DNA from 4 places in the Micromonospora sp. SH-82 genome. Region 1 is predicted to be linked to each of the others. Evidence: riboswitches for the same ligand, from Rfam matches in the RefSeq annotation. Region 1 holds a riboswitch; each other region holds the start of a gene.
What was found. Region 1 has a riboswitch for cyclic di-AMP ahead of WHN02_RS05270 (NlpC/P60 family protein). Riboswitches for the same ligand answer to the same signal wherever they lie in the genome.
Positions count from the first base shown of each region.

Region 2: another riboswitch for cyclic di-AMP. It lies ahead of WHN02_RS25475 (coiled-coil domain-containing protein); the one in region 1 lies ahead of WHN02_RS05270 (NlpC/P60 family protein).
Region 3: another riboswitch for cyclic di-AMP. It lies ahead of WHN02_RS12765 (C39 family peptidase); the one in region 1 lies ahead of WHN02_RS05270 (NlpC/P60 family protein).
Region 4: another riboswitch for cyclic di-AMP. It lies ahead of WHN02_RS07400 (coiled-coil domain-containing protein); the one in region 1 lies ahead of WHN02_RS05270 (NlpC/P60 family protein).

Region 1 covers NZ_CP148049.1:1,136,776-1,144,410, forward strand. The annotation lists gene WHN02_RS05250 (DUF881 domain-containing protein) at 1-504, opposite strand, end outside; gene WHN02_RS05255 (cell division protein CrgA) at 734-1,000, shown strand; gene WHN02_RS05260 ((Fe-S)-binding protein) at 1,252-3,423, shown strand; gene WHN02_RS05265 (NlpC/P60 family protein) at 3,641-4,654, shown strand; cyclic di-AMP (ydaO/yuaA leader) riboswitch at 4,848-4,988, shown strand; gene WHN02_RS05270 (NlpC/P60 family protein) at 5,052-6,050, shown strand; gene dcd (dCTP deaminase) at 6,305-6,883, opposite strand; gene WHN02_RS05280 (pyridoxamine 5'-phosphate oxidase family protein) at 6,995-7,549, shown strand.
Region 2 covers NZ_CP148049.1:5,808,116-5,815,750, forward strand. The annotation lists gene WHN02_RS25450 (glycoside hydrolase family 3 protein) at 1-178, opposite strand, end outside; gene WHN02_RS25455 (DUF3145 domain-containing protein) at 286-777, opposite strand; gene WHN02_RS25460 (hypothetical protein) at 1,077-1,406, shown strand; gene WHN02_RS25465 (HelD family protein) at 1,632-3,749, shown strand; gene WHN02_RS25470 (cation diffusion facilitator family transporter) at 3,857-4,771, shown strand; cyclic di-AMP (ydaO/yuaA leader) riboswitch at 4,925-5,055, shown strand; gene WHN02_RS25475 (coiled-coil domain-containing protein) at 5,101-6,219, shown strand; gene WHN02_RS25480 (PfkB family carbohydrate kinase) at 6,384-7,361, shown strand; gene surE (5'/3'-nucleotidase SurE) at 7,358-7,635, shown strand, end outside.
Region 3 covers NZ_CP148049.1:2,769,762-2,777,396, reverse strand. The annotation lists gene WHN02_RS12770 (CDP-glycerol glycerophosphotransferase family protein) at 1-1,540, shown strand, start outside; gene WHN02_RS12765 (C39 family peptidase) at 1,702-2,577, opposite strand; cyclic di-AMP (ydaO/yuaA leader) riboswitch at 2,612-2,753, opposite strand; gene WHN02_RS12760 (acyltransferase family protein) at 3,042-4,322, opposite strand; gene WHN02_RS12755 (polysaccharide pyruvyl transferase family protein) at 4,544-5,869, shown strand; gene WHN02_RS12750 (glycosyltransferase family 2 protein) at 5,964-7,076, shown strand; gene WHN02_RS12745 (GNAT family N-acetyltransferase) at 7,073-7,576, shown strand; gene pseI (pseudaminic acid synthase) at 7,573-7,635, shown strand, end outside.
Region 4 covers NZ_CP148049.1:1,580,331-1,587,965, reverse strand. The annotation lists gene WHN02_RS07420 (hypothetical protein) at 1-28, opposite strand, end outside; gene WHN02_RS07415 (heavy-metal-associated domain-containing protein) at 118-327, opposite strand; gene WHN02_RS07410 (metal-sensitive transcriptional regulator) at 447-749, shown strand; gene WHN02_RS07405 (YibE/F family protein) at 1,060-2,409, shown strand; cyclic di-AMP (ydaO/yuaA leader) riboswitch at 2,576-2,706, shown strand; gene WHN02_RS07400 (coiled-coil domain-containing protein) at 2,711-3,718, shown strand; gene WHN02_RS07395 (carbonic anhydrase) at 3,846-4,508, opposite strand; gene WHN02_RS07390 (hypothetical protein) at 4,689-5,426, shown strand; gene WHN02_RS07385 (helix-turn-helix domain-containing protein) at 5,496-6,713, opposite strand; gene WHN02_RS07380 (hypothetical protein) at 6,703-6,945, opposite strand; gene WHN02_RS07375 (helix-turn-helix domain-containing protein) at 7,267-7,635, shown strand, end outside.

The DNA.
Region 1 (7,635 bases):
CGCGTTCACCACCGCCTGGACATCCTGCTGATGGACGACCAGTTCGTCGTTGCTCACCCCGTCGGGCAGGGCCTGGTCGCCGAGGCGCTGGGCGTCGTTCAGCTCGACGGTCACGCCCATCCCGGTGAGGGCCGTGAAACCGGCGCTCTGCCGGCTCGCGTCGCTGCGCTCCCGTTGCTCCTTGATCGGGCCGTCCGACTCGCCCAGGGCGCCGGTGGTGTTCTCGACGTCGGCCCGGAGCTCCGCGGCCCGCCGCTCGCTGGTCTCGACCTGCTCCCGCCGATCCTCGATGACCTGCTTGAGTTCGGGGCGGCGGTCCTCGCGCAGGGCGGTGCCACCGGCAGTGGTGGCGGTGGTGGTGAAGAGCAACCCCGCCGCCAGAGCGATCATGGGTACGAAGATCGACCACCCCGGTCGTCGCTGGCGTGGCCGTCGTGGCACCAGCCCGGCGACCGCCCGCCGGAGCACCTTGCGCCAGGAGGCCGCGCCGGAGGTGTACTCCACGTGCGCTCCTTCCCGTGGTCGATCGGTCGGCCCGTCCGGAGCCTGTCGATCAGTGGTCGGACCCGAACAGTCCTCCATAATTCGGTCACCGCGTGTGGCGGACCGGCACTATTCGTGGCTTGGGCGGGTTCTGTTGACTACGCTAGCTGTCGAACATTATTGGCCATGGACCGTCGCCCCCGCGCCCGGTTGCCAGGCCGGCCGGGTAGTCATCCCTCAGGAGAGCGTCGTGCCCAAGTCTCAGGTTCGCAAGAAGAAGGTGTACACCCCACCGACGGACGTGCGTCCGACCACGACCGCGTCGGCGCGCACCAAGCCTAGCCCCGTGTGGCTGCCCGCCCTGGCGGTCTCCCTCATCGTCCTCGGCATCGGTTGGCTGGTCGTCTACTACCTCTCCGAGCAGGCGTACCCGGTGATGTCCTGGGGCTACTGGAACCTGGCCGTCGGGTTCGGTGCCATGGTCGGGTCCCTGATCGTGCTCTCCCGTTGGCGCTGACCGGGTAGCCCCTGCTCAGCGCTTTCGGTCCCCGCCGCCTAAGGTGTCCGCAGGGCGGCGTGGCCCCGAGTGCGAGGAGTCTCACGTTACCGATGGGTAACCTTGCGCGTAGGCTGCACTGCATGACCGAGCGGAGCGAGGTCATCGACCGACAGGTCGGATCCGCGGGTGCGGCGTGACGCCGGTCACCCGCTGAGCCGTACCTCCGGTCGCCGAGCCGCTCGACAGGCAGCAACCGGGAGGCCAACTCGATGGGCAGCGTCCAGATCGTCACCACGATCCTCGCGGCCGCCATCACCGCCGTTGCGGTGTGGCTTGCGGTACGCGCGGTCATGCAGATGGTGGCCGTCATCCGGCTGGGTCAGCCGGACCCGTCACGCTCCACCGACGTCGGTGCCCGCACCAAGGTCATGCTGGCCGAGACCGCCGGCCACACCCGGATGCTCCGGTGGAGCGTGGTGGGAGCCGCGCACTGGTTCGTCATGGTCGGCTTCGTCGTGCTGTCTTTGCTGGTGCTGGAGGCGTACTTCGAGGTCGTCTCGCCCACCGGCGGTCTGCCACTGGTCGGCGGTTGGGCCCTGTACGGCCTGCTCACCGAGGCGATCGGCATCCTCGGCACGATCAGCATCCTGGTCCTGATCGGCATCCGGGTACGCAACCGGCCGACCCGCACTGGCGGGAAGTCCCGGTTCACCGGGTCCACCATGTGGCAGGGCTACTTCGTCGAGGCGGTGGTCCTCGCGGTCCTGGTGATGGGCTTCGTCATCCGGGGCTTCAAGGTCGCCACCGACCACTTCGCGTACCCGACCTGGGCCACCCCGCTCAGTCACGCCGTCGGCGCGGTCCTGCCCGACTGGGAGAACGGCGTCAGCATCGCCGCCCTCATCAAGATCTCCATCTCGATGACCTGGGTCATCGTGATCGCCCTGAACGTCACGATGGGCGTGGCCTGGCACCGCTTCCTGGCCTTCCCGAACATCTTCTTCAAGCGGGAGCCGGCCGAGGCGAACTCCGGTCTCGGTGCGCTGCGCCCGATGACGAGCCAGGGCAAGCCCCTCGACTTCGAGGAGGCCGACCCGGAGACCGACCAGTTCGGGGTCTCACAGGTGGAGCAGTTCACCTGGAAGGGGCTGCTGGACTTCAGCACCTGCACCGAGTGCGGGCGGTGCCAGTCGCAGTGCCCCGCCTGGAACACCGGCAAGCCGCTCTCGCCCAAGCTGCTGATCCTGAGCCTGCGCGACCACGCGTACGCGAAGGCGCCGTACCTGCTGGCCGGGGGTGGCAAGGACCTCACCGGCGAGGAGAAGGCCACCGCCGCGCAGCTGGCCCACATGGACGTCCTGGCGCTGGCCGAGGCGGAGAAGCCGCTGGTCGGCGACGCCGAGTCCGGGGGGATCATCGACCCGGACGTCCTCTGGTCCTGCACCACCTGTGGTGCCTGTGTCGAGCAGTGCCCGGTCGACATCGAGCACGTCGACCACATCGTCGACATGCGGCGCTACCAGGTGCTGATCGAGTCGAGCTTCCCGTCCGAGGCCGGCGTGATGCTGCGCAACCTGGAGAACAAGGGCAACCCCTGGGGTGCCCCGCCGAACACCAGGGAGGACTGGACCAAGGGTCTGGACTTCGAGGTGCCCCGGGTCGGTGAGGTCGAGGACTTCGAGTACCTCTTCTGGGTCGGCTGCGCCGGTGCGTTCGAGGACCGGGCCAAGAAGACCACCCGGGCGGTCGCCACGCTGCTGCACGAGGCCGGTGTCTCCTTCGCCATCCTGGGCGAGGGGGAGACCTGCTCCGGCGATCCGGCCCGCCGGATCGGCAACGAGTTCGTCTTCCAGATGCTGGCCCAGCAGAACGTCGAGACGCTCAACGAGGTCTTCGAGGGGCGGGAACCGGCCAAGCGCAAGATCGTTGCGACCTGCCCGCACTGCTTCAACACCCTGGGCAACGAGTACGGCCAGCTCGGCGGCGAGTTCGAGGTGGTCCACCACACGCAGCTCCTGGCCCACCTGGTCGCCGATGGCAAGCTCACCCCGGTCCAGCCGGTCGACGGCGGGGTCACCTACCACGACCCGTGCTACCTGGGCCGCCACAACCGGGTCTTCGCCCCGCCGCGTGAGGTCCTGGGCAGCGCCATCGGCGGGGGCACGGGCGACGCCGACCTGATCGAGATGCCGCGCAACAGCGAGCGCTCGTTCTGCTGCGGTGCCGGGGGCGCGCGAATGTGGATGGAGGAGCGGATCGGCAAGCGGATCAACGTGGACCGGGTCGAGGAGGCCATGTCCACCGGGGCGAAGACGGTCGCCGTCGGCTGCCCGTTCTGCTCGACGATGCTCAACGACGGGGTCAACGGCAAGGCTGCCGGAGAACAGGTCGAGGTGGTCGACGTGGCCAGCGTCCTGCTCCGCTCGGTCCGGCCGGAGTGACCGGAGGGTGACCGACCCCCACATTGATGGGTACCCCTCGATCGCCGAATAGTGGATACCGTTGGTGTGCAAGCGATTGCTTCACCGTAATGGTGAAGATTGTCTTCTTGCCCCGATCGCTTTGCTTCCCTAATGTTGGGCACCGGCCGCTTGTGGGTCGTCTGTCTCGCCCTCCCCTCCTCGCGAGGCGCCCGGCGGCCGGTCGGCAAAGGAGTCGGTGCCGGTGGCGAGCCTGCCCCCTCATCGTCGTGTCCCGAAAACGCCCGCCCGAGTACGCGGCGCGCGACGGGCATTGGCGCGTCTGACAGCCCTGTGTGCTGCCGTGATCGTCGGCGCCGGGATGCTCGCCGTACCGGCGCAGGCGGAGCCCACGGTCGAGGAGATCGAAGCGCAGATCGAGAAGCAGTGGCGCCAGCTGGAACCCACCATCGAGCAGTACAACAAGGTGCGGTCCGAGCTGAGGGTCAACCGCAAGAAGTCCGACGACCTCGCCAAGAAGATCGAGCCGTTGCAGCTCGAAAGCGAGTTGGCGCTGAACCGGATCGGTGAACTCGCCTCCCGGTACTACATCATCGGCCCCTCGTACGAGCTGGGCGCGGTGCTGGTGAACAGCCGCCCCGGGCAGCTCGGCGAACAGCTCACCCTGCTGGACCGGGTGGCCACCGAGCAGCGTCGGCAGATCGAGGACGTCCTGGCCGTCCAGGCCAGGTTCAACACCCAGAAGGAGAAGCTGGACACGCTCGTCACCACCCAGGTCAAGCAGGAGAAGGATCTGGCGAACCGGCGCAAGAAGATCGAGGGTGAGATCAAGACCCTCCGGGCGTCGATGCCGAAGACCACAGTGCAGACCGCCAACTGCCCGACCATCAACGGGGTGGTGAACGCGGCGGCGCGTACCGCCATCCGGGTCGCCTGTGCGCAGATCGGCAAGCCGTACGTGTTCGGGTCCACCGGGCCGAACTCCTTCGACTGCTCCGGACTGACCCAGTACGCGTACCGGGCCGCAGGCATCAGCCTCACCCACTTCACCGGGGCACAGTGGAACGAGGGACGGGCGATCCCGCGTAACGAGGCCCGCCCCGGCGATCTGGTCTTCTTCCGCAGCGACCTCAGTCACGTCGGCATCTATCTGGGCAACGACAAGATGGTGCACGCGGCGAGAGCCGGTGTCCCGGTCAACGTCTCCAGCATCAACACGATGCCGGTCGCCGGGTTCCGACGACCTGGCTGACCCTCGGCGTACCCGAGGCCCTCCGTCGTCGACCACCAGACGACGGAGGGCCTTCGTGTGTGGGCCGCGCCGCGCCCGAGAGTGAACGAACGTGAGACGGAGTGTCACGTATCGCTCCGTTGCGGATAGGCGGTCGTCTCTCTACGCTGGTGAACCGTCGGTCGGCAGCAGAACCGTCCAACCCGGGCGGTCACGAACGACACCGCCGAGTCGCCCGCAGGGGTGATCCGGGAACCCAGGTACGTCGGGGTCAATCCGCAGTCCGCTGCGGTAGGGCGTCCCCTTCCGCCCGAACCCGTCAGCTGACCCGGTAGGCGGTTCCGTCGAAGGAGTACCGAGCCCGGTGGCACTTCATGCCCCGCGGCCACCGTCCACCAGGTCGGCGCAGGTCGACCCGGTGCCGGCTGGGCCGCGCCCACGCTCGTTCCGTTGCACCACAGCACTGGCCGCGACCGCTGCGGTCCTGGTCGGGGCCGCCGTCCTCGGGGTCCCCGGCCCGGCGTACGCCGAACCGTCGGTGACAGATCTCGAACGGCAGATCGACAGGGACTGGCACCGACTCGAACCGCTCATCGAACGGCACAACGCCGTCCGGCAGGACCTCGCCGACAAGCGTCGGGAGGCCGCCGCCCTGGCGGCCAGGATCGACCCGCTGCAACGCCAGGTCGACGCGGCGATGAAGCAGGTCAGCGACCTGGCCGTGCGGGCGTACAAGGGTGAGGGCTTCTCGGCGCTCAACCTGATGCTCTCCGGGCGTACCCCCGGTGAACTGGTCGGCCGGATCGAGCTGATGGACCGGTTCGCCCACCGCCGGCAGGAGGACGTCCGGGCCGTCCGGGACCTGCGTGACGAACTGGCGGCCGGGAAGACCCGACTCGACCGGATGATCGTTCAACTCACCCGGGCGGAGAGGGGGCTCGCCGCGAGCCGTCGACAGATCGACGCCGAGATCGCCAGGTTGCAGAAGCTGCGGCTGCGGGCGTACGACAGCGGTGCCGGTGGGCCGCTCCGCCCGGCGCCCTGCCCCGTCACCTACCCCGGGGGTACGGCAGGTGACGTGGTCCGGTTCGCCTGCGCCCAGATCGGCAAGCCGTACGTCTGGGGCGCCGAGGGGCCGAAGGCGTACGACTGCTCGGGATTGATGCTCGCGGCCTGGGCGAAGGGCGGTGTGGCGCTGCCGCACAACGCCGCCCGGCAGCGGAAGGTGACCTCCCCGGTCGGCCGCGCCGACCTGCGCCCCGGCGACCTCGTCTTCTACTACCGCGACGTGCACCACGTGGGGATGTACGTCGGTGACGGCTGGGTGGTGCACGCCGCCCGGTCCGGGGTGCCGGTGCGGATGAAGCGCCTCGGTGACGCCCCGATCCACAGCTTCGGTCGCCCCGGCAAGGGCTGACCGTTCCGGCTGTCGGCGAGTGCACGTCGGCCCGTGAGACCGACGTGGTGTCCCTGCCGACGGCAGGCCCGGGTACCGCTGTCGCGGTGGTGCCCTGCGCGCCGCCCCCGCTGGTCCCGCGGGGGCGGCGCCGGGTCCTCCCCCGGCGGTCCGTCCCGTGCCCGCTCACGTCCCCCGGCGGGGCGCCGTGGCCTTCGGTGGCTGCTGGTCGGTGCCGGCGGGCCGGTGCTTTCGGGCCGGGTGTCGGCCCTGGGTCAGCGGGTCGGCCAGGTGCGCCAGTGTTGCCAGGAGCGGCTCGGGGTCGGGCCGCGCTGCCCCTGGTAGCGGGAGCCGTAGACGGCCGATCCGTACGGGTGCTCCGAGGGGGACGAGAGCCGGAAGATGCAGAGCTGTCCGATCTTCATCCCCGGCCAGAGGGTGATCGGCAGGTTCGCCACGTTGGACAGTTCCAGCGTGACGTGACCCGAGAAGCCCGGGTCGATGAACCCGGCCGTCGAGTGGGTCAACAACCCCAGTCGGCCCAGGGAACTCTTCCCTTCGAGTCGACCGGCGAGCTGCTCGCCGAGGGTGATCACCTCAAGGGTGGAGGCGAGCACGAACTCGCCCGGGTGCAGCACGTACGGCTCGCCCTCGGGCACCTCGACCGGGGAGGTCAGGTCGTCCTGCTGGGCCGCCGGGTCGATGTGGGTGTACAGGTGGTTGTTGAAGACCCGGAAGAGCCGGTCGAGGCGTACGTCGATGCTCGAAGGTTGCACCAGGGAGGGCTCGAAGGGCTCCAACGCGAGCGTGCCCGTCTTGATCTCGATCAGCAGGTCACGGTCGGAGAGAAGCATTTGGCAACCCTATCGAGCACGCTCCGGGGCACCCGATCGGGTGCCGGTGATCGTGCCGGGTGACCAGCGTGTCGGGTCGATTCTCGTACAGGTGTTCGATAAGATGTGGACATGGCTTCCTGGTCCGACTTCGCCGCCGACGACCCCCGACTCGCCGACGGGATTCGCCTCCTCATGCAGCAGTACGGGCCGGGCTTCGGCTACCTGGCCACCGTCCGCGCCGACGGTGGACCCCGGGTCCACCCGGTCTCCCCGGTCATCACCGACGAGGGGCTCTTCTGCTTCGTCATCGACTCGCCCAAACGCCGTGACCTCGAACGCGACGGCCGGTACGCCCTGCACTCCTTCCCCCCGGAGGAGAGCGACGACGAGGCGTACGTCGCCGGCCAGGCCAGCCCGGTGACCGACCGGGCCCGGATCTCCCGGCTCGCCGACGTCGGCCGCGCCTCCCCCGACGCCGACTGGCGGCTGTTCGAGTTCACCATCGACGTCGCCATGCTCACCCGACGCGACCTGGGCGGCCTGGACGTTCCCGGTGCGCCGCCCCGACGTCCGGCGGTCCAGGTGTGGCTGGACCCGCGCGCCAGCCACGGCACCCGGCCCGACTCCGCCACCACCCCGGACCCGTGGCCTCCCGCCCGCCGAGCCCACGTCACCGCCGCCTGAACCCTCGTCCTTTCACGTCACCGGCCCTGCCGCCGAGGACGCTCGCGTCGATCATGAGGTCGGCGGCCCTGTGGATCTTCCGACCA
Region 2 (7,635 bases), 1.6 Mb from region 1:
CGCGACCGGCGGCGTCGGCCCCCGAGGGGGACGGGGTGGGGGTGACGAACTCCGTCGACGGCTCGGCCGTCCCCGTGGCGGGTCGTTCCCGTTCGCCCGAGCAGGCCGAGGCGAGCAGGGCGGTCAGGGCGACGAGCACGACGGCGACGCGGCGAGGGGAAGTCGACACGCGGCCCATCCCACCAGCCGGTCACGGATCGGGGCAACCCGGCTCCGACACGCCGACCACGCCGACCGGGCGTCGGTGACCAGGATCACCGATCGGGTCGGGGGCGGCCGCCGGGCTCACCCGACCCGGGTGAGCAGGGTGATCGGGGCCCCGTCGCCGGCGTGCCGGTAGGGCTCCAGCTCGGTGTCCCAGGCCGTGCCGAGCGCCTTGTCCAGGGCGTGGGCGAGCGCCTCGGGTGCGCGTGCGGTCGCCATGATGGTACGGAGCCGGTCCTCACCGAGCTGGATGTCACCGGCCGCCCCGACGGCGGCCCGGAACAGTCCCCGGCCGGGGACGTACATGAAGCGTTCCCCGTCGGCCCCGGCGCTGGGCTCCTCGGTGACCTCGAAACGGATCATCGGCCACTGCCGGAGGGCAGCGGCCAGTTCGGCGCCCGTTCCTGGGCGGCCGGTCCACCCGCACTCCGCCCGGCGGACGCCGGGGTCGACGGGCTGAGCCGTCCACTGCAGGTTGACCGGCGCGGCAAGGACGCGCGCGATCGCCCACTCGACGTGTGAGCACACGGCGAGCGGGGTCGAGTGGACGTATACGACGCCACGCGTTGGCACGGTGACCTCCCGGAGACCGAGGTGCGTCTTCCCCTACGACCTCGCGTCCACCGAGTGGTCTGCGAAGACAGCATGACTGCTGTGACGGATGGTGCGCCAGGGAATCGGAAAATTCACGGACGGAACAGTCGCACCCGAGCGGGGGTTCGCGCACGTTCGGGACAGGCCGCGAGCAGCACTCGGGCTTCCTGGTCGTGTAGAGTTCCCTCGGCGGTTTCTTGCCGCCGGAAGATCCCTGACGTCCCGTCCCTCCTGGACGTCACCCAAACCTTCCCGTACGTCTTACAAGGAGCACCTCCGTGGCGAGCAACACCTCGAAGACCGCGCGCGCGTCCGTCCGGGCCGGCCAGGCTGGCCAGGGTGGCGCCCTCAGCGTGCTGGGCGAGTTCAAGTACCTCATCCCGCTCAACGGCGGCAAGCACGCCTACATCCGGAACCTGACCAACGGCAAGACCGCGCACCTGCGTACCGACTCCGAGGCCTTCGTCGAGGAGATCCGGGTGCTGGCCGGCGCCGGGCACGCCACCAAGATCCGGGCCGAGATCAACGCCCTCAACGCCAGCTTCCCCGGTGACGGCTGGGACGCCACCGAGAAGCGTCTCGTCGAGGCCGGTGTCTTCGAGGGCTGAGCCCCTCGGGTTCACCCCCACCCCGCGACACCCCGCACCGCCCGTCGGCCACCGACGGGCGGTGCGCTCGTTCTCCGCCCGAGCGCGACACCCCCTGCTGACCTGCGGATCGGTATGGCCGCCGACAGGGACCACAGCGACGGGCCGTAGTCTCACCCGGTCGCCCGGCGTCCGGCCGACGCGCCCACCGCGGCTACGGCCGCCGTGCCACGGGAGCCAGCTCAGTTGACCGACCACACCAGCCTGAACCGGGAGATCGCCGTCGAGCAACGGCACCTGGACCGGGTGTACGCCCGCCTGGCCGAACTGCGCAGGGCGGCGGCCCGCGCCGAGCGGGACGGATACCGGCAGGCCCGGGTCGGCACCTTCGGGGCGTTGGTGGAGCGGGACGCGATGGTCTTCCACGCCGCGCAGCGGCGGTACCTGCTCGACGCCGAGCACGAGGGGCTGGTCTTCGGCCGACTGGACCTGCGCGACCGGCAGACCCTCTACGTCGGTCGGCTCGGTGTCCGGGACGACGACGCCGAGACCCTGGTGGTGGACTGGCGGGCCCCGGCCGCCGAGCCGTTCTACCGGGCCACCCCGACCCAGCCGCTGGGCGTGGTCCGGCGGCGGATGATCCAGTCCACGGACGAGCGGGTCACCCGGATCGAGGACGACCTCCTCGACCCGGCCGCCGCCGGACCGGAGATGACGGTGGTCGGGGACGGTGCCCTCCTGGCCAGCCTCTCCAAGGCCACCGGTCGCGGGATGCGCGACATCGTGGCCACCATCCAGCGGGAGCAGGACGAGGCGATCCGCTCCCCCGGCAAGGATGTGACGATCGTCTCCGGGGGCCCCGGCACCGGCAAGACGGCTGTCGCCCTGCACCGGGCGGCGTACCTGCTCTACTCCGACCGCAACCGGTACGCCGGTGGCGGGATCCTGGTCGTCGGCCCCTCCTCGGTCTTCGTGGAGTACATCGCCTCGGTGCTGCCCTCGCTGGGCGAGGAGAGCGCGACACTCCGCTCCCTGGGCACCCTCTTCGTGGGCATGTCGGCGACCCGGACCGATCCGGCGGACGTGGCGGCGGTGAAGGGGTCGCTGCGGATGCGCCAGGTGCTGGAGCGGGCGGCCCGCGACGCGGTGCCGGACGGTCCGACCGAACTGCGCCTGCTCTACCGGGGTGAACTGCTGCGGCTGGGCCGTGCGGAGTTGGACCGCATCCGGGAACGGGCGCTGGTCCGGGGTGCCCGCCGCAACGAGGTACGCCGGGCCGGGTTCGACGGGATCTTCGCCGCACTCTGGGCGCAGGTGCGTACGCTGCACGTCGGCCACCTGCCGGACCAGCGGACCTTCGACGGGGAGATCGTCGACCGGCCGGAGTTGCGGGAGTTCCTCAAGGCGTGGTGGCCCCGCCTGCACCCCCGGCACGTACTGGGTTGGTTGGCCCGACCGGAGCGGCTGCGGGCGTACGCGGGAGGGATCCTGTCCCGGGCGGAGGTCCGGCTGCTCTCCGAGGCCTGGCGGAGCCTGGACACCGAGGGTCTGACCATCGCCGACATCGCCCTGCTCGACGAGTTGGACGCGTTGCTGGGCCAGCCGGTGAAGCCGGCCCGCCCCCGGCGGGACCCGTACGCCCTGGCGGGCGGGGTACGGGAGCTGAGCACCTTCGCCGACCGGCAGCGGGCCGCCCGGGAGGCCGCCCGGCAGCGCCCGGAGGACTACCGGGAGTACGCCCACGTGGTCGTCGACGAGGCGCAGGACGTCTCGCCGATGCAGTGGCGGATGATCGGCCGACGGGGGCGGCTGGCGTCCTGGACCGTCGTCGGCGACCCGGCCCAGACCGCCTGGACGGGTGATCCGGCGGAGCTGACCCGGGCCCGGGACCAGGCGCTGGGTCGACGTCGGCGGCACCGGTTCACGTTGACCACCAACTACCGCAACCCGGCGGAGATCTTCGCGGTGGCGGCGGCCGAGATCCGTCGGGTGGACCCCGACCTGCCCCTGCCCGTCGCGGTGCGCTCGACCGGGGTGGAGCCGGTGCAGCGGGTGCTGTCGGCGGCCGAGTTGGCACCGGAGACGGTGGCCGCGGCGACGGCCATGTTGGCCGAGGTGCCGGGGACGGTCGGCGTGATCACACCGGTGGACCGCCACCGCGAGGTGGCCGGGTGGCTGGCCGAGGTGGCCGAGCCCCGGCTCCAGGTGGTGACGAGCCTCCAGGCCAAGGGCATGGAGTACGACGGGGTGGTGCTCGTCGCGCCCGGGGAGATCCGGGCCGATCCGGGCTCCGGGGTCCGTACGCTCTACGTCGCGCTGTCCCGGGCCACCCAGCGCCTGGTCACCCTCGATCCCACCGGCTGAACGTCGACTCCGACGGTCGACAGGCCTCCCCTCGTCCGACACTTGCATACATAGCGATGTGAGCATAGGTTGTATCCCGGTCGGGTCGGACGACGGAGGGTGTGGGCGTGGGCGCAGGGCACGATCACTCGGCGGCGGTGGCGAACGCCGCCCATCGACACGTGGGCCGACTCTGGGCCGCGCTGGCCCTGCTGGCCGTCTTCACAGTGGTGCAGACGGTCGCGGCCTTCCGCACCGGCTCGCTGGCCCTGCTCTCCGACGCCGGACACATGTTCACCGACGTGCTCGGCATCGGCCTGGCCCTGGCCGCGATCACCGCGACCCGCCGGGCCACCACCGACCCGCAGCGCACCTTCGGCCTCTACCGCCTGGAGGTGCTCGCCGCCCTGGCCAACGCGGCGCTGCTGAGCGGGGTCGCGGTCTACGTCCTCGTCGAGGCGGTCCGCCGGATCGGCGACCCACCGGAGGTCCTCACCGGCCCGATGCTCGGGGTGGCGGTGCTCGGCCTGCTGGCCAACGTGGTCGCCTTCGGACTGCTGCGCAAGGGTGCCGAGGAGAGCATCAACCTGCGCGGCGCGTACCTGGAGGTGCTCGCCGACCTGGTCGGTTCGGTCGGGGTGATCGCCGCCGCGCTGGTCATCGCGTTCACCGGTTGGTGGTGGGTGGACCCGGTGGTGGCGGTCGCGATCGGGGTGTTCATCCTCCCCCGGACCTGGCGGCTGGCCCGGGCCGCCCTGCGGATCCTGGTCCAGGCCGCCCCGGAACACCTCCAGGTGACCGAGGTGCACGACCGACTCTCGGCGGTCCCCGGCGTGGCCGAGGTGCACGACCTGCACCTGTGGACGCTCACCTCCGGGATGGAGGTCGCCTCGGCCCACCTGACCACCACCCCGGGCGCGGAGATCGGGACGGTGCTCGCCGCCGCCCGGACCACGCTCCGGGAGGAGTTCCGCATCGAGCACGCCACGTTGCAGGTCGAACCCGGAGCGTCAGCGGGTGCCTGCGGAACCATCGAGTGGTGATGAGCACAGGCTTAAATTTCCGCGAGGATTGCTCTTTTTGCCGTACTTTGTCGCCCACCTCTCCGACACCATCGGTCACTTTGACTGCAACCGTCACACCCACCCCGGTAGGCTCGGTCCCGGCCTCCGCCGGGCGGCGCCCATCGGTGCCCACGGTGGCCGCCGCCTAATCGCCCACCCGGGCGAGCCGGGGAACCACGTTCCTGGGGTGCATCCGCGTCAGCGGTAGGGATCTTCCGTCCCGAACCCGTCAGCTAACCCGGTCGGCGGTTGACGGAAGGACAGGTCCATTGGCAGTAGTGGCATCACCGCGACGCATCACCGCCCGGATGGCGGCCCTGCTCGTCGCGACCCTCGCCCTCGGTGGCGCGGTCGCACCGGTCGGTCCGGCCCAGGCCGCGACCCGGGGAAGTCTGCTGGCGGCACCCGACGCCGACCCCGAGGGCGGCACCCCGGCCCTGCGCAACCAGCTGGAGGCGGCCAGCAAGGGATGGCTGGAGGCGAAGGCCAAGCTCGAGAAGTCGACACAGCGGCAACAGGAACTCAACGGTCGACTCAAGACCATCGACTCCGACCTGGCCGTCCAGAACACCAAGGTCGGTGAGATCGCCCAGGTCGCGTACCGGACCGGCCGACTCGGGGCGGCGAACGCCCTGCTCAACGCGACCTCCCCGGAGGGCTTCATGGACCGGGCCGCCGCGCTCGACCAGGTCGCCGCCAGCGAGGAGCGGGAGCTGCGCAAGCTCCAGGAGACCCGCAACCAGTCCGCCCGGACCAAGGTCGAACTGGATGCCGAGGTCAACGAGCAGCGCAAACAGGTCGCGACGATGGCCAAGCGCAAGGACCAGGCCGAGAAGGCCCTCGACGTCGCCGTCACGCAGGAGCGCCGTGAGGAGGCCGAGCGCCGCCGCCAGCAGCAGCAACAGCAACAGGCCCAGCAGCGCAGCAGCAGCGGCGGGTCGAGTGGATCGAGCGGGTCCGCGGCGTCCAGCGGGCCGGGCGGGAGCAGCACCAGGAACGCCAAGCCCGCCCCGCGTAACTCCGACGGGTCCTGGCCCCGGGAGTCGTGCAGCGTCAACGACCCCACCCCGGCCAACGGGTGCATCACGCCCCGGACCCTGCACGCCCTCAACCAGGCCAAGGCGGCCGGCTTCACCCGGTACGTCTCCTGCTACCGGCCGGGTGGATCAGGTGAGCACCCCAAGGGTCGGGCGTGCGACTTCGCCGCACAGCGCAACGGCTTCGGTGGGCACGCCACCGGCGGGGACCGGACGTACGGCAACAACCTGGCCGCGTACTACGTCCGCAACGCCGACCGGCTGGCCGTGCTGTACGTGATCTGGTACAGGCAGATCTGGCTGCCCAGCAGCGGCTGGCGCTCCTACAGCGGGGCGGGTGGGGACCCGTCCAGCGACCACACCAACCACGTGCACCTGTCGGTGTACTGACCCCCGGGTGACGCCCGGTGTCCCGCCACGACGGTGGGGCACCGGGCGTTCTCGTGCCCGGCGAGGCGTACGCCCGGCGTTTTCGTGCCCGGCGAGGCGTGCCCGGATCACCGCGTCGACGGTTATCAGGTGAACGACCCGGCGTACGGACGGAAGGTGGCCCCATGGACGGGCACGTGATGGTGTTCGCACCCACTCCCCTGCTCACGGTCACCATCGAACAGCCCAGCGACCACCCGGAGCTGCACCTGCACCCGGGCGGGCAGGGCGTCTGGCAGGCCCGGATGATCTCCTCCCTCGGGGTCCCGGTGGTGCTCTGCGCCAGCATCGGCGGGGAACTCGGTCAGGTCCTGGAGCCTCTGCTCGCCACCGAGGGGGTGGACCTGCGGACGGTCCGCCGCCACTCGACCAACGGCGGGTACGTGCACGACCGCCGCGACGGTTCCCGACAGGAGATCGTCGACGTGACAGGTGAACGGCTCACCCGCCACGAGCTCGACGAGCTCTACAACCTCGCCCTCGGGGAGGGGCTACGGGCCCCGGTGAGCGTCCTCAGCGGCCCCAACGAGCCGTCGCTCGTCCCACCCGACGTCTACCGCCGGTTCGCCGCCGACCTCGGGGAGAACGGTAGTCGGGTGGTGGTCGACCTCTCCGGGGAGCACCTCGCCGCCGTCCTGGACAGCGGGGTGTTCCTCTGCAAGGTCAGCCACGAGGAGCTGCTGCGCGACGGGTTGGCCGCCGACGACAGCGTCGCCGAACTCACCGGGGTCATGTACGACCTGCACCAGGCCGGTGCCCAGACGGTGGTGGTCAGCCGCGCCGAGGAACCGGCCCTGGCCCTCGTCGACGGGGAGGTGTTCGAGGTGGAGATGCCCCGACTGCACGCAGCCGACCCCCGGGGGGCGGGTGACTCGATGACCGCCGGGGCGGCGGCGGTGGTGGCTGTCGGCGGTGACATCCGGACGGCGATCCGTACCGGGGCGGCGGCGGGGGCGCTGAACGTCACCCGGCACGGGTTGGGTACCGGGCGGCTCGACTCGATCAACGGACTCGTCGACCGGGTCCGTCTCGTGCCGGCCGGGTCCCGCCCCCAGGAACGGATCAGCCCCGACGAGCTGGCCCACCGGGCGGTCGAGCGATGACGCTGCGGGTCCTGGTCACCAACGACGACGGCATCGCCGCCCCCGGCATCCAGGAGCTCGCCCGCGCGGCGGTGAGACGGGGGCTGGACGTGGTGGTCGCCGCCCCCCAGGAGGAGATGAGCGGCACCGGCGCGGCGATGACGGCGGTGGAGCGGGACGGACACGTGGTGGTCCACCAGCAGTCCCTGCCGGGGCTGCCCGACGTCCCGGCGTACGCGGTCAGCGGCTCACCGGGTTTCATCACGTTGATCGGGTTGCACGGTGCCTTCGGTCC
Region 3 (7,635 bases), 1.6 Mb from region 1:
GACACTCGTCGCCGCCGCCGTCCTGGTGGGGTACGCGCGTAGCCTCGACGCCGGGTTCGACCCGGTGCTGGCGGTGACCGCGCTGGCCCTGCTCGGGCTGGTCCTGCTCGCCGGGCCGCTGCACGACGCCGGGATGCTGGAGATCCGGGCGGCCAACCTCGCGGTCCGGCAGTGGTCACCGGCCGTCGCCACCCAACTGGGCAACGCCGTCCTGGCGCTGCTCGCGGTGGTGGCGGCGGCCGCCGCCCTGGCCCTGCCCGCCTGGGTCGCACTGCTGGCCACGCTCGTGGTGAGCGGCGGGGTCGGTGCCGTCGCGCTCGACCTGGCCCGGCGGCGGTTCCGGCCGGGCAGCGGTGGCGGGCCGGTCGGTCGGGCGCTACGCCGCCTCCAGCCGGAGTTCCTGCTCTACTTCTCCGCCCCGCCCGGCTCGGAGTACCAGGTCACCATGTGGCTGCCGTACCTGGAGCGGATCGGTAGGCCGTTCCTGGTGCTCGTCCGCGAGCCGGAGTTCCTCGGCCCGGTGTCGGCGGCCACCCGCGCCCCGGTGGTGTTCTGCCCGACCCTCAAGGCGATGGACGAGGCGCTGGTGCCCAGCCTGAAGGTCGCCTTCTACGTCAACCACGGGGCGAAGAACAGCCACTGCGTCAGGTTCAACCACCTGACCCACATCCAGCTGCACCACGGCGACAGCGACAAGGCCCCCAGCGCCAACCCGGTCTCCGGGATCTTCGACCGGATCTTCGTGGCCGGTCCGGCGGCGGTCGAGCGGTACGCCCGCGCCGGGGTCGACATCCCGGCGGAGAAGTTCGAGGTGGTCGGCCGCCCCCAGGTGGAGGCGATCGAGGTCCGCCGGGAGGCGGTTCGGGGCCTGGCCGGCCCGACGGTCCTCTACACCCCCACCTGGACCGGGCACCACGCCGACGCCAACTACTGCTCCCTGCCGCAGGGCGAGACCCTGGTCCGGGCGCTGCTGGCCCGGGGTGCCACAGTCATCCTCCGGGCCCACCCGTACACCACCCAGAACCCGGCCTCGGCCCGACAGCTGGCCCGGCTCACCGAGCTGCTCTCCACCGACCGGGCCCGCACCGGACGGCCGCACGTCTTCGGGGCCGCCGCCGGTCGGGACCTGACCCTCACCGAGTGCGTCAACCGGTCGGACGCGCTGGTGTCGGACGTCTCCGGGGTCATCTCCGACTACCTCTACTCGGGCAAGCCGTACGCGGTGACCGACATGGTGGGCGAGGGTGACCGGTTCACCGAGCGGTTCCCCCTGGCCGGTTCGGCGTACGTGCTCCGGCGGGACATGTCGAACGTCGACGAGGTGCTGACCGCGCTGTTGCAGACCGATCCGGCGGAGTCGGCCCGGTGGCACACCCGCGCCCGCTACCTCGGGGACTTCCCGGCCGAGTCCTACGCGGAGGTGTTCCTGGCGGCCGCCCGGCGGCACCTGGACCCGGCGTGGACCCCGCCGGGTCCGCGTACCGGTGGGGATGCCGGGCTGGCCGACGCCGCCACCGGGCCACTCTCCCCCACCGCCTGAGCGACCACCGGGACGAACGCCGCTCCCCCACCGCCTGAACGGGCACCGGGACGAGCGCCCCTCTCCCATCGCCTGAGCGGCCCCGCGAGAACGAGACGGGCGCCGTCCCCCCTGCGCGGGGGGACGGCGCCCGTCTCGTGGACCGGGTGGGGCCTGCCGACTCAGGCGGAGTAGCCCCGGCTGGCGATCCAGTCGGCGAGCGTGCCCACTGTCAGCCAGTACGTCGGGACCGCCGGATTCGCCGAGTCGGCGATCTTCACGGTCCGGCCGTCGTCGCGGTAACCGACCACCGCGACGTAGTGTCCGCCCGGGAAGGAGTGCCAGCCCCCGGCGAGGTCGGTGGTGGTCCCGGCCACGTTCACCACCACGCCGCGCTCGTCGGCGACCGCCGCGACCAGGTCGGCCCGGAGCCGCTCGGTCTGGGCGGTGGTGGCGGCGTTGCCGGGGATCATCGTGGTCCGGTACGGGCTGCCGTCCACCACCTGGTTGAGCACCCGGGTGGTGTCGGCGGCCGAGTTGGTGCCCATCGTCGTGGTGCCGAGCCGCACCGCCAGGTCGTCCTGGGTCCGGGCCAGGCCCATGGCCGACAGCGCGTTGCGTACCGCCGCCGGGCCGCAGTAGTAGTAGGTGATCTGGGACTGGTGGTCGTGGTCGAGGACCTTCGACGCGGGCGGCTTCGGAGTCGCCGTACGGGTCAGGTCGGTCGCCGGTGCGGTGGTGCTGGTGGCGCTGCTCGCGGTCGCCGTCGGAGCGGGGCTCTGCGAGCGGGCGGTGGCGGTCGGGGCCGGGGTGGTCAGCGACGGCGCCGCGGTCTGCGGCGCGCTCAGCTCGGCGCGGGCGGGAAGGTCACCGGCGTAGGGGGCCTGTTCGGCGACGGTGGCCGGGGTGGGCTGGTCGAGGTCGGACCCGTCACCGGTGACGGCGACGCCGACTCCGACGCCCGAGGCCACCATGAGGGTCGCGGCCGAGGCGGCGACGACCTGGTACGAGCGGTCTGCGGTGAGCCGACGCAGCTGTCGCCCGAGATGGTGTCTCACTGTCGACTGAAGGGGATGGTGAGGCAAGGAACGGGGCTCCTTCCGATTCCGCCTACCGGGTTAGCTGACGGATTCGGGCGGGAAGAAGTCGCCCTACCGGGAGTGCTGGCTCCCGGATTCACCCCGGACTACGTGGGTCCCCGGCTCGTCCTGAGACGATTGAGCGGGTCGGAGCGGCGTCGCTTTTGCGATCGGGAACCGCACCGGACGCAGCGACACTACTGGCCGAGCTTTTCCCTGCCAACCCGGCTTGACCTGCTTAAACCTCGATCATGGCAGCAATCTTCACCGCACTCCGACAGTGTCGTGTATCTATGGGACGGGCGGTTTCATCCATCCGTCGAGGGCGACAACCGGACGTTCGGTGAGCATCCCCGAGGGATTGTCGGCGGGCGACGTCCCACCTGCGTCGCGTGACCGGATCCGGCGTCCTGTGAGCGGCATCACCGTCACGACGGGATGGGTCAGCGTCGTTCGGCGTCGCCCACCGGCTGCTCGGCGGCGGACGCCGCCGAGCGCGGCCCCGGCACGACCGGCTGCGGCTCGGGCGCGACCGACTGCGGTTCCGGCGCGACCGGCTGCGGCTCGGGCGCTACCTGTCGTGGGTCCGAACCGGCCGACTGCGGTCCCGACCCGCGCCGGGTGCGGCCGGAGCGGGAGGGGGCGAGCAGGCGCATCATCGGGGTCTCCAGGTACCTGTGCATCAGCCCGGCCAGCACCAGGTTGACCAGGAGGAAGGCCACCACCGCCACCGGCCCCCACCAGCCGGGCAGGCCGACGCCGTAGACGCCGGCGAGCCGGAGCACCGTGACCATGACGAAGACGTGCACCAGGTAGAAGGCGAAGGAGACCTCGCCGAGCCAGAGCATCGGCCGGGAGCGCCAGGGTGAGCGGCGGCCGTTGATGTCGGCGTCCGCCGCGGCGGTGATGACCAGGATGTACGCCACCGACAGGACCGCCGCCCAGAGCTCGGCGCGGATGAGCTCACCGGCCGCCACCCAGACGGCCACGAACACGACGCTGGCCACCGTCAGCCGGGGACCACGCCAGCAGCCCCGACGCATCAGCTCGGCGGCGGCGACGCCCATCCAGAACTCGAACGACCGGGTGATCGGGAAGATCTGGGTGAACCACCACCGGTACTCCGGTGGCACCAGCAACTGCGTCGGCCAGAGCGCCAGGATCAGCAGCGGTACGGCGACGACGACGGCCCAGAGCATCCAGGGTCGGGCCCGCCGGATCGCCGGGAGTGCGAACGGCAGGCACAGGTAGAAGAACAGCTCGCAGGAGAGCGACCAGCTGACCGTGTTGATGCTGTAGAAGTGGCCCGGAGTGGGGTCCCACGCCTGCAACAGCAGCAGGTTGGTGAGCGCCACCTGACCGTTCACCGGGTCGACGAAGTAGAGCCCGACGAGCAGCACGACCATCCACATGAGAATGTGGTTGGGATAGATCTTCGCGGCCCGGCGACGCCAGAAGGCCCGTTTCGAGTCCTCGGGGCGGGCCGACCAGACCAGGACGAAACCGCTGAGGATGAAGAAGAACTGCACTCCGGAGAGGCCGAGGGTGAAGACCTTCTCCAACACGCCCTGGGGTCCCGGCTCGGCGACGACCCGCATGGTGGCGGCGTGGAATCCGTACACCAGCAGGGCGGCGATCCACCGCAGTCCGGTGAGCGAGGGCAGCCGGGACAGGGCGGGGGTCGCTCCGGTGGCGGTCGCGCCGGTCGCCGATACGCTGGTCACGCCACCACACCGACCACGACCGTACGAACCACCACGACGTCTCCTCCTCCACGCTCCGTCGCCGGGGGTCGACCGGCCGCCGCCGGGGACCATACCGCAATCGGACGACCGCTCATCTTCGCGGCCGAATCGGACGGTGGTGACGGGCGTGGAGTAGGTAAGAGCCGATGCCCTAATATCCGCAGACCAGCCAGCGGGGGCATGGACGAGAGGGACCAGTGATGCACCAGCGGATTCTGCTCCGGGCCAAGAAGGGGCCCTTCGACATCTACCCGCCGGAGGAGACGTTCGAGCGGAACTGGATCGGCGACAACTCGGGAAACCTGGTTTTCAGCCACTCGGCACACAAGATCCTCCGGACCGCCAATGCGGAGATCACCTCGACCGGGTTCCGCTCCGACGCCCGGGACGCGGACATGATCAACGAGAACTACGACGTGTTCGTGGTCCCGTTGGCCAACGCCTTCCGGCGCAGTTTCGCCCACCGGCTGGTCAGCATGACCCGGCTGATCCGTCGCCTGAAGATCCCGGTGGTCGTCTACGGTGTCGGCGCGCAGACCAACCTCAAGGGCGACCTGGAATACCTGCGCCCGATCGACGACCAGGTCAAGGACTTCGTCGGGGCCGTCCTCGACCGTTCGCACACCATCGGCGTACGCGGTGAGATCACGGAGAACTATCTGCGTTCGCTCGGTTTCGACGCGGTGGAGGTGATCGGCTGTCCGTCGATGTTCCTGCACGGCGACACCCTGCGGGTGGAGAAGAAGAAGCCGTACCTCGGCACCGACGACAAGATCGCGCTCACCGTCTCGCCGTACGTGAAGTCGATGGCGAAGGTGATCAGTTCCCACCACCGGAAGTACCCGAATCTCTGTTACATCCCGCAGGACGTCAAGACCCTCGGTGTCCTGCTCTACGGTGACGCCCCCGAGGACCGTGGAAAGAAGAGCAACATCCCGATCCACACCTCGCACCCGCTGTTCACCGAGGACAAGATCCGGATGTTCGTCGACCCGTGGACCTGGATGGACCACCTCGCCGACTTCGACTTCAACTTCGGCACCCGGATCCACGGCACCATCACCGCACTGATCGCGGGCACCCCCGGTTACCTGTTCGCGCACGACTCGCGCACCCTGGAACTGGCCCGCTACTTCGACATCCCGTACCGGGAGATGACCGACGTCTCCGGTGAGGTGGACGCCGCCCAGCTCTACGACGAGGCCGACTACACGGCACTCAACAACGGGCACAAGGCCCGGTACGAGACGATGATGGCCTTCCTCACCCGACACGAACTCGGCAATTCCTTCGCCGACGGGGACAGCGCCGCGCGCTTCGACCAGCAGGTGCTCGACACCGTCTACCCGCCCGGTGTGGGGCCGCAGGCATGCGCCCCCAACGACCAGTTGGTCTCCCGGATCGACTGGCTGCGCGAGCAGAACCGCGAACTGCAGGAGAAGCTCGGCGCGGAACGGGACCAGCAGTTGAAGACCCGGGTCCGGCGGGCGCTGGGCAGCCGGGTCAAGCAGATCCTGAACCGATAGTTCACCGACGGGCGGCGGGCTGTTCAGCAATCGCCCGCCGCCCGTACACGTCAGGTTCCGGGGCCGGCCACCCGCGCCGTCGATGGTGTCGAGCGTGGTCACTGAGTCGACGCGAACCCCATTCCTGAGCTTCGTCGTCCCCGTGTACGGCGTCGAGTCGTATCTGTACCAGTGCCTGGAGTCGATCCTCGGCGGATTGTCCGACGAGGAATCCGACAGCGTCGAGTTGATCGCGGTCGACGACGCCTCTCCGGACCGGTGCGGCGAGATGCTCACCTCGTACGCGGCCGGACGACGCAACGTCCGGGTGGTCCGGCTCACCGAGAACGTGGGGTTGGGGCTCGCCCGCAACGCCGGCCTGGCCGTGGCGCGGGGACGCTACGTGTGGTTCGTCGACTCCGACGACTGGCTGCCCCCCGCCTCGGTGCCGGCGGTCCTGCAGCAGCTGCGCCGGGACGAGCCGGACCTCCTGCTCCTGGACCACCTCAGGGTGCACGAGAACGGTCGGCTGGAGGTCGACGCCAGCAGCCACCTGCTGCGCGGGGTGCCCGAGCCGGTCTCCCTCGCCGAGCGCCCGCAGCTGCTGCGCCTGCAGCACACCGCCTGGAACAAGGTGGTCCGCCGGGACTTCCTCGACGAACTGGAGCTGCGGTTCCATCCCGGCTGGTACGAGGACATCCCGTTCAGCCACCCGCTGCTGATCGGCGCGAAGCGGATCTCCGTCCTGGACCGGGTCTGCTACCGCTACCGGCAGGGTCGGCTCGGGGCGATCACCTCGACTCGCAGCGGCCGACACTTCGACGCGTTCACCCAGTACGAGCGGCTCTTCGCGTGGATGGACCGACACGCCCCCGACCCGCAGCTGCGCGCCGAACTGTTCACCCTGATGATCAGCCACTACCTGGTGGTGGTGGGCAACGACGACCGGCTCCACCCGCACCTGCGCCGGCCCTTCTTCCGTCGGGTCGCCGAGCACTACCGCCGGTTCGTGCCCGAGGAGGGCTACCCCCAGCCGGAGGGGGTGCCGGGGCTCAAGCACCGGCTCATCGGCAGGGACGCCTATCTGGCGTACGTGGCGCTGCGCCGGGCCCACCGGATGGCCGGGCGGCTCCGGGGCACCCTCGGCGCGGCGGACACCGCCGAGACCACCGGGGCGGCGGCGTCCGAGGTGGCCGGTCAGTCCACGGCGCTGGCGGGTCGGCGGTGACCGAGGTGCTGCGCCCGGCCACCGACGACGACCTGCCGACGATGCTGCGGTGGCGCAACCACCCGCAGGTCCGGGCGGTGAGCAACACCCGGCACGAGATCGACCCGGCCGAGCACGCCGCCTGGTGGAAGGGGGTCTGCGCCGACCCCGACCGGCGGGTGCTCATCCACAGGTACGCCGACCGGGACACCGGGGTGGTCACCTTCAGCGGGGCGACGACGCCCGACCGGGCCGTGGTGTGGGGCTTCTACCTCGACGTCGACGGGCTCGACCAGCGGCGGGAGCTGCTGCGGGCCTGGATGTCGCTGGAGGAGGCGGCGATCGCGTACGCCTTCACCGAACTCGGGGCGCACACCCTCGGCGGGGAGACCTTCGCCGACAACAAGCCGGTGCTGGCCCTGCACCGGCGCTTCGGGTTCCACGTGGTCCGCCGCTACGAGCGGACCGTCGACGGCACGCCGCACCAGGTGGTGTGGACTCAGATGAGCAGGGATGCATGACGGTGACAGTGAAGATCGGCCCGCACGCGGTCGGCGTGGGTGAGCGCCCCCTGGTGGTG
Region 4 (7,635 bases), 440 kb from region 1:
ACCCGGTCATCCTGCCCACCGTCCGCATCCCTCTCCCCTTCCACCCTTCCCGCCCGACCCGACACCCGCCCGCATTCACCGACCCCTGAGCCCTGAGCCCGTGCCGGGGTGGGTCGGTCAGGCGTCGACCAGTTCGTAACCGGCTTCGTCGACGGCGGCGCGCACTGCCGCCGGGTCGAGGGGGCGACTGCTGGTGACGGCGACCTCACCGGCGGCCAGGTCGACCCGGACGTCGTCGACCCCGTCGAGCGCGCCGACCTCGTCGCTGACCGACTTGACGCAGTGTCCGCAGGTCATGCCCTGCACCCGGTAGGTGGTGGTGACCATGTCCCGTTCTCCTCTCGACAGGCTTCCGTGTGTCTCCGGCAGCCTATCCTACTCATACCCCGTACGGGTATGTCCCGCAACCACCTCATACCCGTCGGGGGTAGGCGTACGCTGGCTTCATGACCACTCCTGCACCCGGCACCTCCCGGGGGTACACCGCCAGCAAGGACCAGCTCCTCGCCCGGCTGCGCCGGGTCGAGGGCCAGGTCAGGGGAATCGAGAAGATGGTGGACGAGGACCGCTACTGCATCGACGTCCTCACCCAGATCTCCGCCATCCAGGCGGCCCTGGACAAGGTGGCCCTGGGCCTGCTCGACGGACACACCCGGCACTGCATGCACGAGGGGGCCGCCGACGGCCGCGCCGAGGACATGGCCACCGAGATGATGGCCGCCGTCGGCCGCCTGATGAAGCGGGGCTGACCCCCGCCCACCCCTCCACCCCCTGCCACTGAGCCGCCGGCCGCCCACCGCCGGCCACCCACCCCCGCCCCTGCGCGCCCGCCGCCCACCCGGGGCCGGCGTGTGGCGACCTCCACCACCAGCCCCGACCCGTCCCCGCGACCACATCCGGTGACTACCATTCCCGGTTGGACCTCCGGGCACCTCGCATTCCGGTCACCCTGGGTGATCGAGGGGTACCCGACTGCGCCGTTGCGGGCATTTTCACGGGCGGGGTGAACCGACCGGCGTACGCACACGTAATCCGCCGTGGATCGTTTGGAGAGTCGCAATGGGAGCCGACCACACACGTCACGCCCCGTCCGCCCCACCCCGGGTCCGACGGGTCCTCGTCGCGACGGTGGTTCCCCTCTTCGTAGCCACCCTCGTCGCCGCCCTGCTGCTCTGGCCGGAGCGGACGCCGACGGCGGACGGGGGTGAGGACGTACCCCGCTATCACGGGACCGTCACCCAGGTGTTGACGGTGCCCTGCCCGCCCGTCGAACCGGGACCGGAGGGCACCCCGGAACGGGCCGACCGGCCCTGCGGAACGGTGACCGTCCGGGCAGACAGCGGCCCGGACGCCGGGCAGGAGGTCGAGACCCCGATCCCGGACGGCCCGGGCGCCCCCCGGGTGGCGGTGGGTGACGAGATCATCCTGGTCGAGCTGGTCGACCCGGCCGATCCGGAGACCAGCAGCTACAACATCGCCGAGCACCAGCGCGGCAAGCCCCTGATCTGGCTGGTGGTCCTCTTCGCCGCCGCGATCGTGGCGTTCGGCCGCTGGCGGGGCCTGGCCGCCCTGGGCGGGCTGGCGGCGAGCTTCGCCATCCTGCTCACCTTCGTGGTGCCGGGGATCAGCGCCGGCCGGTCCCCCCTGCTGATCGCCGTGGTCGGATCAGCACTGATCATGTTCATCGTGCTGTATCTCACCCACGGGATCAGCGCCCAGACCTCGGTGGCGGTCCTGGGCACCCTGGGCAGTCTGGTGCTCACCGGACTGCTCGCCGCCGCCGCCACCGCCGCCACCCACCTGACCGGGTTCGGTGACGAGGACGCCACCACCCTGTCGATGTTCCAGTCCGACGTCGACCTGCACGGACTGCTGCTGGCCGGGATCGTGATCGGGTCCCTGGGCGTCCTGGACGACGTCACCGTCACCCAGGCCGCCACGGTGACCGAGGTGGGCAACGCCAACCCGAAGCTGACAGCACTCCAGCTCTACAAGGCGGGCACCCGGGTCGGGCGGGCCCACATCGCGTCGGTGGTCAACACGATCGTGCTGGCGTACGCGGGTGCCTCACTGCCACTGATGCTCCTGCTGGTCGCCGACTCCCGGCCCACCGGGCAGGTCCTGACCAGCGAGTTCCTCGCCCAGGAGATCGTCCGCAGCGTGGTCGCCACGCTCGGACTGGTCGCCGCCGTACCCCTGACCACAGCCCTGGCCGCGGTGGTCACCGCCGCCGGACGCCGTACCCCCGAGAAGAAGACGGGCCGGCCCGACGGCGCCCCCCGACCCCGGCCCCCCGCTCAGCGCGACGACGCCCTCGAAGCCCTGAGCGACCCCCGGGCCGGAAGTCAGTCCCCCGACGCCCCCGCAGGGTGGCGCAATCGAGAAGGAGGTTCCGACCCCGCATGGTGACACTCCTCAGTGTGACCGCCGACGCTTCCCAGAATGAGAAGCTCATCACTGGTCACCCGCCGCTACGGCGAAAATACGCGTTTAGTCGGCTTCCGGACGTAGATCCCAGAGTCGACTCTCGGGTAACCTCGCTGCCGGTCACCGCCGAAGGCGCGCACCGGCGCCAGCGGGACCGCCGCCCAATCGCCGCGAGGCGAATCGGGGACCCAGGTACGTGGGGTGAATCCGCGCAAGCGGTAGGGGCCACTTCCGTCCCGAACCCGTCAGCTAACCCGGTCGGCGGCCGACGGAAGGGACGACTGTGACGGCACCCCTACGCCGCTGGCTGACGCCGGTGGTGGCCGTGATCACCGCGCTGGCCATCTTCTCCGGGTCAGCGCCGGCCATGGCCCAGCCTCGGCCCTCGGGGCACGAGGACGGTGACTCGAAGCTCCTCAACGATGTCATCGAGACGACCAACCGCAACTTCACCCAGGCCCAGAACAAGCTTGAGAAGTCCAAGAAGCGGCAGCTCCAGCTCGACCTGGAGGTCCGTCGGGCGCAGAGCGAGCTGGACCGGTTGGCACCCCAGGTGGGGCAGATCGCCGCCCAGTCGTACCGCAGCGGGCGGATCGGCGCGATGGCGATGCTCCTCGACAGTGACCAGCCCGACTCGTTCGTCAAGCGGGCCCAGGCGCTCGACGAGCTGAACATGGTCAACGCCCGGAAGCTGGCCCAGGTCCAGGAGGTCAAGGACGAGGCGGCCGAGGCCAAGGAGCAGCTCGACGCCGAGGTCACCGAGCAGCAGAAGCAGCACGCGCTGATGGCCAAGCAGAAGCGGGACGCCGAGAAGTCGCTCGCCCTGGTCGGCGGCACCGGCCTGACCGGCGGCCTGGTGGTGGCCGAGTCACCGGTGGCGAAGGTCGCGCCGGGGCGGGATTCCAACGGCAACTGGCGGCCGCAGGGTTGCACCGAGAACGACCCCACCACCTCCGGCTGCATCACCCCGCGCACCCTCCACATGTACAAGGAGGTCAAGCGGGCCGGGTTCGACAGGTTCGTCGGTTGTTACCGCCCCGGTGGCCCGTGGGAGCACCCCAAGGGCCGGGCCTGCGACTGGTCCCTCCAGAACCGCGGGTTCTCCCCCTGGCACAACAACGACACCCGGATGTACGGCAACAACCTGACCGCGTTCCTGGTCCGTAACGCCGACCGGCTGGGTGTCTACTACGTCATCTGGAACCGGCAGATCTGGTTCCCGGCGACGGGCTGGAGTTCCTACAGCGGCCCGTCCAACCACACCGACCACGTCCACGTCTCCCTGCTCTAGCCGGGCGTCGTAGCGAAACCGGGCCGCCCCCCTTCCTTCGGGGGGCGGCCCGTTCGTCGTCGCAGGCGCAGACCGGTTCGTCGTGAGGGGCGCGCGGCCCGGTTCGCGATCCGGCGCGAAAGACCGGTCAGAGGGTACGCGGAACCGCCGCCACAGTCCGGACCCGACCGGCGTTGAGCTGGTACGACATCCCCACCACGGCACACCGTCCGGCAGCGATCTCACCGGCCAGGACTGCCGAGTCGCCGACCAGTTCGTTGACGGTCTGGGCGATGTGGACGTCGATGATCCCCGCCGGGTCCACGATGCCCTGGGCGGCGGCGTGCCGGAGGCTGGGCAGGACGGCGTCGACCACTGCCCCGAGGTGTCCGGCCGGGCGGAGCCCTCCGGCGGCCACCGCACCGGCCGCCGCCACCGCCCCGCAGGAGTCGTGGCCGAGGACCACCACCAGGGGGGTGTGCAGCACCGTCACCGCGTACTCGACGCTGCCCAGCACCTCGGGGCCGGTGGTGTGCCCGGCGGTCCGGACGACGAAGAGGTCCCCCAGCCCACGGTCGAAGATGATCTCGGCGGCCAGACGGGAGTCGGAGCACCCCACGATCACGGCGAAGGGGTGCTGCTCCCCGGCGACCGCCGCCCGGTGGCCGGCGTCCTGGTTGGGGTGGCGGGGTGTCCCGTCGACGAAACGCTCGTTGCCTGCCTGAAGCTCGGCGAACGCCTCCTGGGGAGTCTCCGGCTGACGCAAGGTCCCACCTACCCTTGAACGAACTACCTGGTCAAACCCCCACATCAGGGGACAGGGTCCGGTCCTCACCGTCACACGCAGCGTGAGGCACGTCAAGCTACAAGTGATCTACGTTTCAGCCGCCCGACCGGGTCCCGGGATACGGGAAGGCCGGTCGGACCTGAACCGGGGACTCCTTCCGACCGTCGTCAGGTCGCCCGACCCCCTACCGAGGAGGAGACCACGATGCCCCCGACGAATGACCCCCGGAAGAGACTTGAGGACGCCCTGTTCATCGAGGACAAATTCATCGTCTCGAATCTGACCTCGGAACAGGCGGCCGACATCGCGAACACCGTTTCGAGGGATCTCGAACGGGCGGAGAGAGAGCGTGCTGCTTTCGCCGGCACGCCCGCGTGGGAGCTGAACAGGCCGGATCCGAATCACCACAAATCCCCCACCCAAGAGACTCTCAGCAACAAGGTGTGCGACATCATCGAGTCGCGGAAATACAACATGCCGAAGAACCCCTGGAGGGCGGAGAACGCCGAGGCGCGAAAGGAAGAAGTCGGACGGAACGCCAGGGACCGACTTCAGGCCGCCCTTCCGTCGACGCACCGCCACATGGTGACGTACCTGACCCCGAGTACGGCCACGAAGCTCCAAGCGGCCGTCATCGACCAGTTCCGCGAACTCAGTCAGGGTCACCGCACCGACAACACCGAGGAGGTGGGGAGGAGGCTCGTCGCCGACCTCACCACCGACAGGATGAAGGCGTTGGGACTACCGATTCCGACGAACCCTGCGGCCACCTCGTCGACGGCGGCCGGACGGGGGACGGAGTCCACGTCGGCCCAGGCCATGACGGCTGGTGTCGCAGGTCTCGGGCTCGGTGGCGACCGGCCCGCCACCCATTCGGGGTCGGCCGGGCCGGTGACTGACAGGTTCTCTTCCCCGGTGCAGGCCCAGGGGCGGTCCCGCTAGACGAGGCCCCCGCCCATCATCCGAGCCGCCGTGCCGATCGACCCGCCGACGGGCGCCCGGCACGACGGTTCAAAGGGCTATCCGGAGAGTTTCGGCGAGGCGGGTGAGTTCCGGGTCCGGGCGGGACGCCCGGCGAAGCAGCGTACGCAGGGTGGCGAGGGCGGTGGGACGATGGCGTACCTCGGTGGGGGCGGTCCGGTCGGCGAGCAGCAACGCCCGCGCGGCCTCGGGGAGGTCGTTGCGGCGCAGACACCCCCGGGCCACGTCGACCAGGTACGCCGCCCTCCGTTCCACGGTCAGCCGGGCGAAGGCCACGGTGTCGAGGACTTCCCGGTGTGACCGGAGCGGATCGCGGTCCCGGTCGAGGGCGAGTGCGGTGGTGACCCGGGCCAGCCCGACCGCCGTCGGACCGAAGCTCGTCCGGCAGTGGTGGTCGTCGCCGAGTCGGGCGGCGACGGCGGCGGCCTGGTCCAGCAGGTCGACGGTTCCCGGGTGGTCACCACTGGCGGCGGCGGCCCGTGCGGCCTGCACCAGCAGGGTTCCGTACCCGCAGTGCCGCTCTGGTGTGGCGGTCTGCGGATCGGGTGGGCCGATCCGGTGCGCCACGGCGACAGCGACCTCCAGGGCGTGCCGGGGCCGGTCCAGTGCCCGCAGGACCCGGGTCAGGGTGACGGCGGCCGACGTCGGGTCGGCGGTCCGGCGGCCGATCGTCATGGCCCGGTCGGCGGCCAGCCAGGAGGTGGCCAGCTCGCCCAGCTTGCACAGCACCGCCGAGACCAGTTGGGTGACCTGCCCCAGCAGGTGGACCGCGACCGGGTCGTCCGGGTGGGCCGCCCGGCTCAGTTGTGCCTGGCAGAGCAGCCCCGGAAGGATCCGCACCAGTAGCCGGTAGTCGGCGTGCCCGTACGCCGACCAGGCGTGCTCCACCCCCGCCCGGAGCCGGTCCGGCGTCGGGCCGGTCGGGTCGACCCCGGCCAGGGCGGCGTCGAACCGGAACAGGGCCGCCCGCAACGGGTCCAGCTCGGCGCCGGTGAGCGGCCCGTCGGCCTGGTCGGCCCGCGCGACGGGTGCCGCCGGGCCGGTGCCGAGCAGGAGGTCCACGTCGATCCGGAGCGCCCGGGCGACCTCCCGCAGGGTGGAGAGCCTGTCCAACCGGCGGACACCCCGCTCCACCTTGTCCACCCAGCTCTTCGACATGCCCAGCGCGTCGGCGAGGGTCTGCTGCGACCATCCCCGCCGACCACGCCAGTACGCCACCCGCCGCCCGACGGGCAGGTCACCGCTCACAGCGGTATCCCCGCCGCTGTCCGTACGTCAGCAGTGGGGCCTGCCTGGTCAACGGGGTGAGCCGGATCGTCGGCCCGTCGTTCCACCGGTGCCGCCCCAGGTCCTCGGGGGTGCCCCGCTGTCGGCCCACCTCGGGGGCGTCCCGCCGCCACCGGTCTTCGGGGGTGCCCCGCTGTCGGGCGGCTTCGGCCAGGATCCGGCGCTTCGCGGCCTCGTACTCGGCCTCCTGCATCGCCCGCCACCTGTCGTCCGACCGCCTCGTGTGGCGGCCTCGACACCAGTTGCGGAATCTCGTCCACATGAATTGACCACCCTCTTCTTCTTCGGCTGTGCATGGGGTTATGGTGAGACGACTTCCTGGTTCCTCGGCGCGCCAACGCCAAGATCTGCCAATCACCCGGAATTCGAAAGCGTCTCACTTTCTTGGAGGCTGCCACGGCCGGACGGGGGCTCTCCCACCAGCGGCGACACGGACAGCGTCGCCGAGGCGGCGACGTGCCGGACAGCGGTACACCGTTGGCACACAGACCAGGAAACGGAGTCGAGGGTGACCATGGAAAAGGTCGGGGACATTCTCCGGAGGCACCGCAATGCCCGCCATTTGTCTCTCCGACAACTCGCGAGCGCCGTCAACTTCACCTACACCCACATCTCCCAGGTCGAGAACGGAACGAAGCGCCCGTCGGCGCAGTTCGTCGAGGCCTGCGACCGAGCCCTACAGGCCGACGGCGCGCTGATCGCGGCGTACGTCAACCAGGAAGGAGATCCGGACATGCGTAGACGCACGGTGTTGTGGTCGATGAGCACCCTGGCTGCCGTATCGGCGGCCGGTTCCTCGGAGGGGTTGGAGGCCCTCCGGCAGATGCTGAGCGACGCGGTCCGGGCCGGGCACGACGAGTGGGACCAGATCGTCGCCGACTAC